Regions from separate parts of the Gordonia sp. NPDC127522 genome, predicted to be linked through region 1. Evidence: riboswitches for the same ligand, from Rfam matches in the RefSeq annotation. Region 1 holds a riboswitch; the other holds the start of a gene.
What was found. A riboswitch is a leader RNA that binds a small molecule or an ion and turns the genes downstream of it on or off. The one in region 1 is predicted to bind S-adenosylmethionine.

Region 1 (4,413 bases):
CCCGGCGCCCCGCTGACGAGACGTCGCCGACAGGTCGGGTACGCCTCCGTCAGGCGTCTCGACGCGCGAGTTCGACCGTGCGCTTGAGTAGATCGCTGATGGCATCGAATTCGGTCAGGAATCCGTCGTGGCCGGTCTCGGAGTTGACGACCTGGAGCCCGCCGACGCAGTTGCCCAGTTCGTCGGCGAGTTCGACCTGCAGCCGGATCGGGTAGAGACGATCGGAGTCGATCCCCCCGACGATCACCGGAACGCGGCAATTGTTGAGCGCCTTCGCGACTCCGCCGCGACCACGGCCGACGTCGTGGTGGTTGAGGACTTCGGTGAGGACGACGTAGCTGGCCGGGTCGAAGCGGGACATCAGCTTCGACGCCTGGTGGTCGAGATAGCTCTGCACCGCGTAGCGCCCGCCGGTCAGGGGATTCTCGTCGCCCTGGGCGTCGTTGCCGAAGCGGGAGTCGAGCTCCGGTTCGCTGCGGTACATGAGATGGGCGATCCGACGCGCGATCCCCATGCCCTGCAGGGGAATCCGACCGGTGCCGTGGTAGTCGCCGCCGCACCAGTCCGGGTCGGCCTTGATCGCGGCGATCTGTGCGGACTGGATACCGATCTGATCCGCGGTCGCGCGGGCGCCGACGGCGAGCACGAGGGCGCTGCGGACGCGGTCGGGGTACTCGATCGCCCATTCGAGCGCGCGGGCGCCGCCCATCGAGCCGCCGAGAACCGCACCGACGCTGCGAATTCCGAGGCGGTCCAGCAGTGCAACCTCGGCACGGACCTGGTCGAGCACGGTGATCTGCGGGAAGCGTGAGCCCCAGGGCCGACCGTCGGGGGCGATGGAGCCCGGGCCCGTCGAGCCCTTGCATCCGCCCAGGACGTTGGCGGAGATGACGCACCATTCGTCGGTGTCGATGGCCTGTCCCGGGCCGATCAGCCCGTCCCACCATCCGGCCGAGTCGTGGTCGGCGTCGGCGGGTCCGGTGACGTGCGAGTCGCCGGTCAGTGCGTGGAGCGTGAGGATGACGTTGTCGCGGGACGGCGACAACGTCCCCCAGCGCTGGAACGCCAGGGTGACGTCGTCGATCCGTGCTCCGCTGTCGAGAGGCAACGAACCGATGGGGATGCCGACGAGTTCCCCGTCCGGGAGGGTCTCCCAGTCGGGCTGATCAGATGCTGTCGCATTCAGGTCGATACTCACCGACAAAGCTGCCTCACCTGTCTCACTTGGCCGCCGCGAATCCCTGTTCGAGGTCGGCCACGATGTCGTCGATTCCCTCGATGCCCACGGCGAGCCGGACCAGTCCCGGGGCCACGCCCGCGGCCAGCTGCTCCTCGGGGGTGAGCTGGCTGTGGGTGGTCGAGGCGGGGTGGATGACCAGCGACCGCACATCGCCGATGTTGGCGACGTGACTGTGCAGGCTGAGCGCGTCCACGAACTTCTTGCCGGCGTCCACTCCGCCCTGGATCTCGAAGGCGACGATCGCACCCTGACCCTTCGGGGCCAGTTCCTGACCGCGCTTGTGCCAGGGCGAGGATTCCAGGCCCGCGTACGCCACGGACTCGACCTGCGGGTGTGAGTCGAGGAAAGCGGCGACCTTCCGTGCGTTGGCGACGTGCCGCTCGATGCGCAGACTCAGCGTCTCCAGGCCCTGCGCCAACAGGAACGCGTTGAACGGGGAGATCGCCGCGCCGGTGTCACGCAACCACTGCACGCGTGCCTTGAGTGCGAAGGCGGGCGCGCCCAGATCGGCGAAGACGGCACCGTGGTAGCTCGGGTCCGGCGTGGTGAAACCGGGGAACAGGTCCTTCCCGTCGCGCTGGACCCGCCAGTCGAAGGTGCCGCCGTCGACGATGACGCCGCCGATCGCGGTGCCGTGACCGCCGATGTACTTCGTCGCCGAGTGCACGACGATGTCGGCGCCGTGGGCCAGCGGGCTGATCAGGTAGGGGGTGGCGACGGTGTTGTCGATGATGAGGGGTACGCCGTTGCGGTGCGCGACCTCCGCGATCCCCGGGATGTCGAGGATCTCGTTGTTGGGGTTGGAGATCGACTCACCGAAGAACGCCCGCGTGTTGTCCTTGACGGCGGCCTGCCACGACGCCGGGTCCTCGGGGTCCTCGACGAAGCTCACCTCGACCCCGAGCTTGGGCAGTGTGTAGTGGAAGAGGTTGAACGTGCCGCCGTACAGGCGGGGGCTCGACACGACGTGGCCGCCGGTCTCGACGGCGTTGAGGATTGCGTAGGTCTCGGCGGCCTGTCCCGATGCGACGAGCAGCGCGGCGACGCCGCCCTCGAGCGCGGCGATCCGCTGCTCGACGGCATCCTGCGTGGGATTCATGATGCGCGTGTAGATGTTGCCCGGTTCGGCGAGACCGAAGAGATTGGCCGCGTGCTGGGTGTCGTTGAAGACATACGACGTCGTCTGGTAGATCGGCAGCGCACGGGCGTTGGTCACCGCGTCCGCGGACTGCCCGACGTGGATCTGCTTCGTCTCGAAGCTCCAGTTCTCGCTGGGATCGTTGCTGTCGAGGGTGCCGTCAGGGACATCAGACATGGCGATTCATCACTTTCTACGGTCGGCAGGGCCAACTCGACCCTGTTGGGGTCCGACCTTCGGACCCGCGCTTGCCGGGGATCGCCACTGCGATCCCGCAACCCGGTCATCACCCGGAGCACCCCACCGCGGAAGGAGGGTTGCCGATCAGCCAGCCGGGGCTTCGCGCTGATACTCATGACCTGGCGACAAGGATATAACACGGATGTGAGGGTCCGAGAACCGTCCCGGTCAGGCCGCGCCCAACCCTTGAGGAGTGCACCAGAAGGGTGCCGGTGGCTGTCCTCCGACCGAGTGAAATCGGGTGTTAGCAGATACAAAACCTCTGGTCACGGTAGTTAGCGACGCTCAGTGTGCTGTCGGTTCCACGATCGCGGATCTAGCGTTCGGGACAGCCCCGGCTGCACCGGAATGCTCCGCTCAGGTGGTCCGGGTTCGCACAGGAGCGCTCATGGCCGTGATGGCTCATCTCCGGACCCGACGGGCCTCGTTCACGGTCGCCGGCCTCACCGCATTCGCGGTGGCGACCGCATTCACGGTGATCGGCACTCCGCATGCCGCCGCGGTCGACTGCGGTGCGGGTGCGGTGGTCATCGTCGGGGGCACCAACGACCCCGACGCCGAGCATCTGATCGGAGTCGAACAGCGCTACACCGGGATCGGCCCCGACAACAAGGCGGGCACCCTGGACGACGATCCTCGTTACACCGGCGACGGTCGGTACCGGATCATCCACGCCGATTACCCGACGACGCTCTGGCCGCTCGGTGCCGCGGGCTATGACGACAGCACACGACAGGGCACGGCGTCGACGGTCCGCGCAATCGCGGACTATCAAGCGGAGTGTGACAAACCCGTGGTCGTCGCGGGGTACTCGCAGGGGGCGCGCGTAGCGGGCGATGTCCTGGCCGAGATCGGGACCTCGCCTCGTATGAATGCCGACGGCAAGCCGAGTTCCGACGGAACGTACCGCTTGATCGACGTCAACAACACCCCCGGTGATACGCGCGACGACATCCTCGTCAACACCGAGAAGTTGTCCGGCGAGTTGTACTCGGACCCTCGACAGGCCGGGGACGAGTCCGGTCGCGGTATCGAACTGTCGTTGATCGGGATCATTCCCGGACTGACCATGTCGGGGCCCCGCGGGTCGTCGGGGACAGACCGAGGCTTTGGAGATCTGGAGGGCGATGTGGTGTCCGTCTGCATCGACGGCGACCCGATCTGCGACCTCCCGGACCCCATCCACGACCCGATAGGCGCGATCGATGGACTTCTCGGGTACTTCACCAAGCACAACCTGTACCCATACGCGATGTGGCGCGATCCCTCGGAACAATGGAGTACCCGCCCGGTGTCCTGCACGGGCGAGGCGGGGACGGTCTGCACTGTCGCCGCGGACTCCGCCTTCGCTGAACTGATCCAGGGCTGGGCTCGCGACCTCGGATACCGGGGTACGATCGGCGACTTTCTGTCGGGGCGTCCGACGATCGACCTGCCGTACGGAATCGAACTCGCGAACCTGCAGCCGGTGGTCCGGCTCGTGCAGGATCTGTTGCCACCGTTGCCGAAACTCGGATACGGCGCGTATCTGCCGGACCTGTTCGTCTTCGAGGACATCCTGGAGGGCATCCTGACGCTGTCGCCGGCGCAGTTCGTCGGCGGCGCGCGAGCCTTGGCCGCGAGTCTCCGCAGCATCGTCCTGCTGCCGGTCAACTTCGTCCGGTACTGGGCGGGCGCGATCATCGGTCCGGTGGCGTCGGAGGGCGGCACCGTCACGATTCTCGCGGCGGATACGTCGAATCTGCGATCGTCCACGTTCGCGCGACTGGCGACCGTGACCGACGAGTCCGTGGGG
Region 2 (4,413 bases), on a different contig from region 1:
GGCCGCCGAGCGAGCCTTCACCGGCGAGGACGAACGATTCGTCTACTCGCGCTACGGAAATCCGACCGTCGAGATGTTCCAGGAGCGGTTGCGCCGGCTCGAGGGCGCGGAGGCGTGTTTCGCCACCGCAAGCGGCATGGCCGCGGTGTTCGTCGCGCTCGGTGCACTGTTGAAGGCCGGCGACCGTCTCGTCGCCGCCCGCAGCCTGTTCGGTTCCTGCTTCGTGGTCTGCAACGAGATCCTCCCGCGCTGGGGGATCGAGACCGAGTTCGTCGATGGCGAAGACCTCGAGCAGTGGGAGCGGGCCCTGTCCAAGCCCACCGACGCGGTGTTCTTCGAGACACCGTCGAACCCGATGCAGAGTCTCGTCGACGTCGTGAAGGTCTCGGAACTGGCGCACGCCGCGGGCGCACAGGTGGTGCTGGACAACGTCTTCGCCACCCCGCTGCTGCAGCGGGGTCTCGAACTCGGCGCCGACGTCATCGTGTACTCGGGCACCAAGCACATCGACGGCCAGGGGCGCGTCATGGGTGGCGCGGTACTCGGAACCAAGGAGTACGTCGACGGTCCGGTGCAGCAACTCATGCGACACACCGGTCCGGCACTCAGTCCGTTCAACGCCTGGACCCTCGTGAAGGGGCTGGAGACGATGCGTCTGCGCGTCGACGCCTCGGTGTCGTCGGCGCTGCGGATCGCCGAGTTCCTCGAGAGCGATCCGCGCGTGCGCTGGGTCAAATACCCCTTCCTGCAGTCACATCCGCAGTACGACCTGGCGAAGTCGCAGATGTCCGGCGGCGGCACGGTGGTGACCTTCGAGCTCAACGACCACGATGGCATCGACGGCAAGAAACGCGCCTTCGAGGTCCTCAACGGCCTGCGGATCGTCGACATCTCCAACAATCTCGGAGATTCGAAGTCGCTGATCACGCATCCGGCGACCACTACTCATCGTGCGATGGGTCCCGAGGGACGCGCGGCGATCGGTCTGAGTGACTCGGTGGTGCGGCTGTCGGTCGGTCTCGAAGGGGTCGACGACCTGTTGGGCGACCTGGACCACGCGCTGGGCTGAGAAGCGGGAGAGGGCGACTCAGTCGAGTGCGGCGATGCCCAACGCGTTCAGGACCGTGCGCAGCTTGAACGCGGTTTCCTCGAGTTCGCCCTGCGGGTCGGAGTGTTCGACAATGCCGCCGCCGGCCCACGTCCGGAGGCTGCGACGATCGGCCTCGAGTTCGAGGCACCGGATGGTGACCATCCACTCCCCGTCGCCGGCGGCGTCGCACCAGCCGACCGCCCCCGCATAGAAGCCGCGCTCACCCTCGACCTCGCGGATGATCTGCGCGGCAACATCACTCGGCGTGCCGCAGACCGCCGGGGTGGGGCCGAGCAGGAGTGCGAGATCGAGCGCGGTGGTCGCCGGGTCCCGAAGCCGAGCGCGGATCGGGGTGGCCAGATGCCAGACCTCCCCGGTCGACTGCAGTTGCGGGGTCGACGGTGCGTAGACGTCGTCGCAGAGGTGTCCCAGTCGGTCCCGCAAGTGGTCGACGACGAAGGCGTGCTCGGCGAGATCCTTTGCCGAGGAGAACAATCCGTCGGCGGCGGCGCGGTCGACGACCGGGTCGGGTGACCGCGGCGCCGATCCCGCGTACGGGTGGCAGGTGACGACTGAACCCGACTTGCGCAGCAGCACTTCGGGACTAGCGCCCAACAGCCACGAACCCGAGCCGGTGGCCGCGCCGAGATCGACACCGAATGCGTTGTGTCCGGCATTGCCGCCCGCCAATGCGTCGAGGAGTTGCAGAGGCTCGACCTCGGCGTCGAGCACGATGTCGACGCTGCGGGCGAGTACGACCTTGCCGACGTCGCCGGCGACGATCCGCTTCACCGCGTGTGCGACACGTTCGCGGTGCTCGTCGGCCGTGGGGTGCAGGGTCGTCGACACCGGGGTGCGCGTCAGCGGTGGTGTGCCTGCCAGCGGCGCCGCGTCGACGTGCAGGACTTCGGGCACCACCAGCGCGGCGGGGTCGGCGAGGTCGAAGGGGATCGCGCCGGTCAGACCGTCGACGGTCCCGGCGCGCAGGGCGGCCGAGGCGGCGTCGACGTCGGTGAACGCACGGACCGCGCCCATGCCCCGCACGGTGCCGTGCGGGCGGGACAACACGAACACATCAGTCGCTGACACCCCTGACACGCTACAGGTAAGTGTGCCCTAACTTCCGATCACGTTGAGTGAAAATTGACACGTCCGCGCGAGATCGACGACCCTTGGTCGTAGGTCATGAGTGCCAGTGACAAGCCCCGGCTCGCTGGTCGGCAACCCTCCTTCGCGGTGGGGTGCTCCGGGTGACGACCCGGCCGCGTACCGACCGGACGCGGCAAGCGCGAATTGTCTGAGGAGTTTCCTGCCGTGACCGCTGTCCTGTCCGCACCCGCCGGTCGCCTGTCGCCCGCAGTCGACGTCCGCTTCGACGCCGCCCGGGAATCGGTGCGGCAGTTCGTCCGTGCGCGGGTCGACGACACCGTCGTCTTCACCCGCGATGCCGCCGTTGCCCTCGACCTCGCGGCGCGCATCACTCCTGGCGACGTCGTCGTCCTCGACATCGGGCAGGGCGCCGACCTGCTGCGGTGGTGCGCACCACGGCAGGGGCGCGACCGGGCGCGGTTCGTCCCGGCCGGCGAGACCATCGAGGACACCTTGGTCGCGCTGGAGACCGAGCTCGCCTCGGCGCCGGCATCGCTCCTGGTCGTGACCGCGGTATCGGACATCACCGGCGAGGTGCTGCCGATCGGCCGGCTCGCCTCGCTCGCGCACCGGTCCGGGGCCCGCATCCTGGTCGACGCCGCGCAACTCGTCGGGCACCGGCCCGTCTCCGTCGTCAGCCACGGCATCGACTACCTGGCGTTCGGTGAACCGGGGCGGAAGACGGGCGGCGCCGGCGTCCTCATCGGTCGTCGTGACTGGTTCGACGCCGCCGACGTCTACGTCTCGCCGGACGCCGACGGCGTTTCCGAAGCGATCGCGGTCGCCGAGGCGTGTCGGGTGCTCGCCGATCTCGGACCCGAGACGATCGGGCTGCACGAACGCCGCCTCGCCGAACGTCTCGATGCCGGCCTGGCCGCGATCGGCGGCTTCACGCCGCGGCGGATCTTCACCGATTCCACCGACCGCGCGGGAGTCGCGGGCTACACCGTCGACGGCCTCACACCGCCGGCCGATACGGTGCGCGCGAGTTTCGGAGCGGGCACCACCGCCGACGACATCGACCGGATTCTCGACGCATTCCGGGCGCGAACCGAACAGACCGACCGAACAGGGGTGAGTAGATGACCATCGAACTCGACGCACGTGCCGACCGCGGCACCGTGATCGCCGCACCGACTGCCACCCCGATCAGCATCGGACGTCCGGGATTCCAGATCGCGCTCGCGGGAGACGAACTCGCACAGACGTTTCCGATCGTCGTGCGGCGTGAGACCCTCCGCGAGGCGCAGCGCGCCCGCTCCCTGCTCCGGGCCGGCAGCCACGATCAGGCCAAGTTCGTGGTCGCACTCGAGGTGGAGGTGACCGTCGCGCCGGATGCCGCGTCGGCGCGCGTGGCTGCTGCTGCTGCGGAGGACGCGTCGTCGGAGACGAGTTCGGGGACCATCCGCTACATCGGGACGACACACGGACTGATCACGCTGGTCCGCGACATCTACGCAGCCGAGGTCGCCGACGCCGTGATCCTCATCCCGATCGACGGCGCGGCCACCGAACGCCGCATCCGCGAACAGATCCTGCCGGTGCTCGCCGAGCAGCGGTACCGCGTGGCCTGACCCACTGCTGGTTGAGCCGGCACCGAGCGTAGCGAGGAGCCGAGTCGAAGCCACTTGGTGAACAGACAAGACCGCCGGCACCACCTCGAATGATGGTGCCGGCGGTCTCGTGTGCGGGAGAGATCAGCCGCGCGAGGGCTCGTTGGCCGCGTCGGGGTGCGCAGCGAGGCGATCGATGGCCTCCTGTGCGATCTTCTCGGCCTGGTCGCGGCCGACCCATCCGCCCGGGTCGACCTCCTTGCCCGGCTCGAGGTCCTTGTAGTGCTCGAAGAAGTGGGCGATGGGTCCCAGCTCGTATTCGGACACGTCGGAGATGTCCTTGATGTGGTCCCAGCGCACGTCCTTGGCCGGGACGCAGAGGAGCTTGTCGTCGCCACCGGCCTCGTCGGTCATGGTGTACATGCCGACGACCCGTGCGCGCACGATGATGCCGGGGAACACCGACTCGGGGAGCAGGACCATCGCGTCGAGCGGGTCGCCGTCCTCACCGAGGGTGCCGTCGATGTAGCCGTAGTCGGCCGGGTAGCCCATCGAGGTGTACAGGTAGCGGTCGAGGTAGACCTTGCCCGTCTCGTGGTCGACCTCGTACTTGTTGCGGCC

Region 2: linked by a shared signal. The riboswitch ahead of ACFVHY_RS19430 (aminotransferase class V-fold PLP-dependent enzyme) and the one ahead of ACFVHY_RS12330 (bifunctional o-acetylhomoserine/o-acetylserine sulfhydrylase) in region 1 are both predicted to bind S-adenosylmethionine.

The regions. Positions count from the first base shown of each region.
Region 1 is NZ_JBHXVK010000005.1:151,828-156,240, reverse strand. It holds gene ACFVHY_RS12340 (Hsp70 family protein) at 1-16, shown strand, start outside; gene ACFVHY_RS12335 (homoserine O-acetyltransferase) at 50-1,204, opposite strand; gene ACFVHY_RS12330 (bifunctional o-acetylhomoserine/o-acetylserine sulfhydrylase) at 1,221-2,555, opposite strand; SAM riboswitch class IV at 2,618-2,738, opposite strand; gene ACFVHY_RS12325 (PE-PPE domain-containing protein) at 3,007-4,413, shown strand, end outside.
Region 2 is NZ_JBHXVK010000015.1:108,553-112,965, reverse strand. It holds gene ACFVHY_RS19440 (O-succinylhomoserine sulfhydrylase) at 1-1,069, shown strand, start outside; gene ACFVHY_RS19435 (isochorismate synthase MenF) at 1,088-2,164, opposite strand; SAM riboswitch class IV at 2,272-2,385, shown strand; gene ACFVHY_RS19430 (aminotransferase class V-fold PLP-dependent enzyme) at 2,405-3,325, shown strand; gene ACFVHY_RS19425 (hypothetical protein) at 3,322-3,813, shown strand; gene ACFVHY_RS19420 (inorganic diphosphatase) at 3,937-4,413, opposite strand, start outside.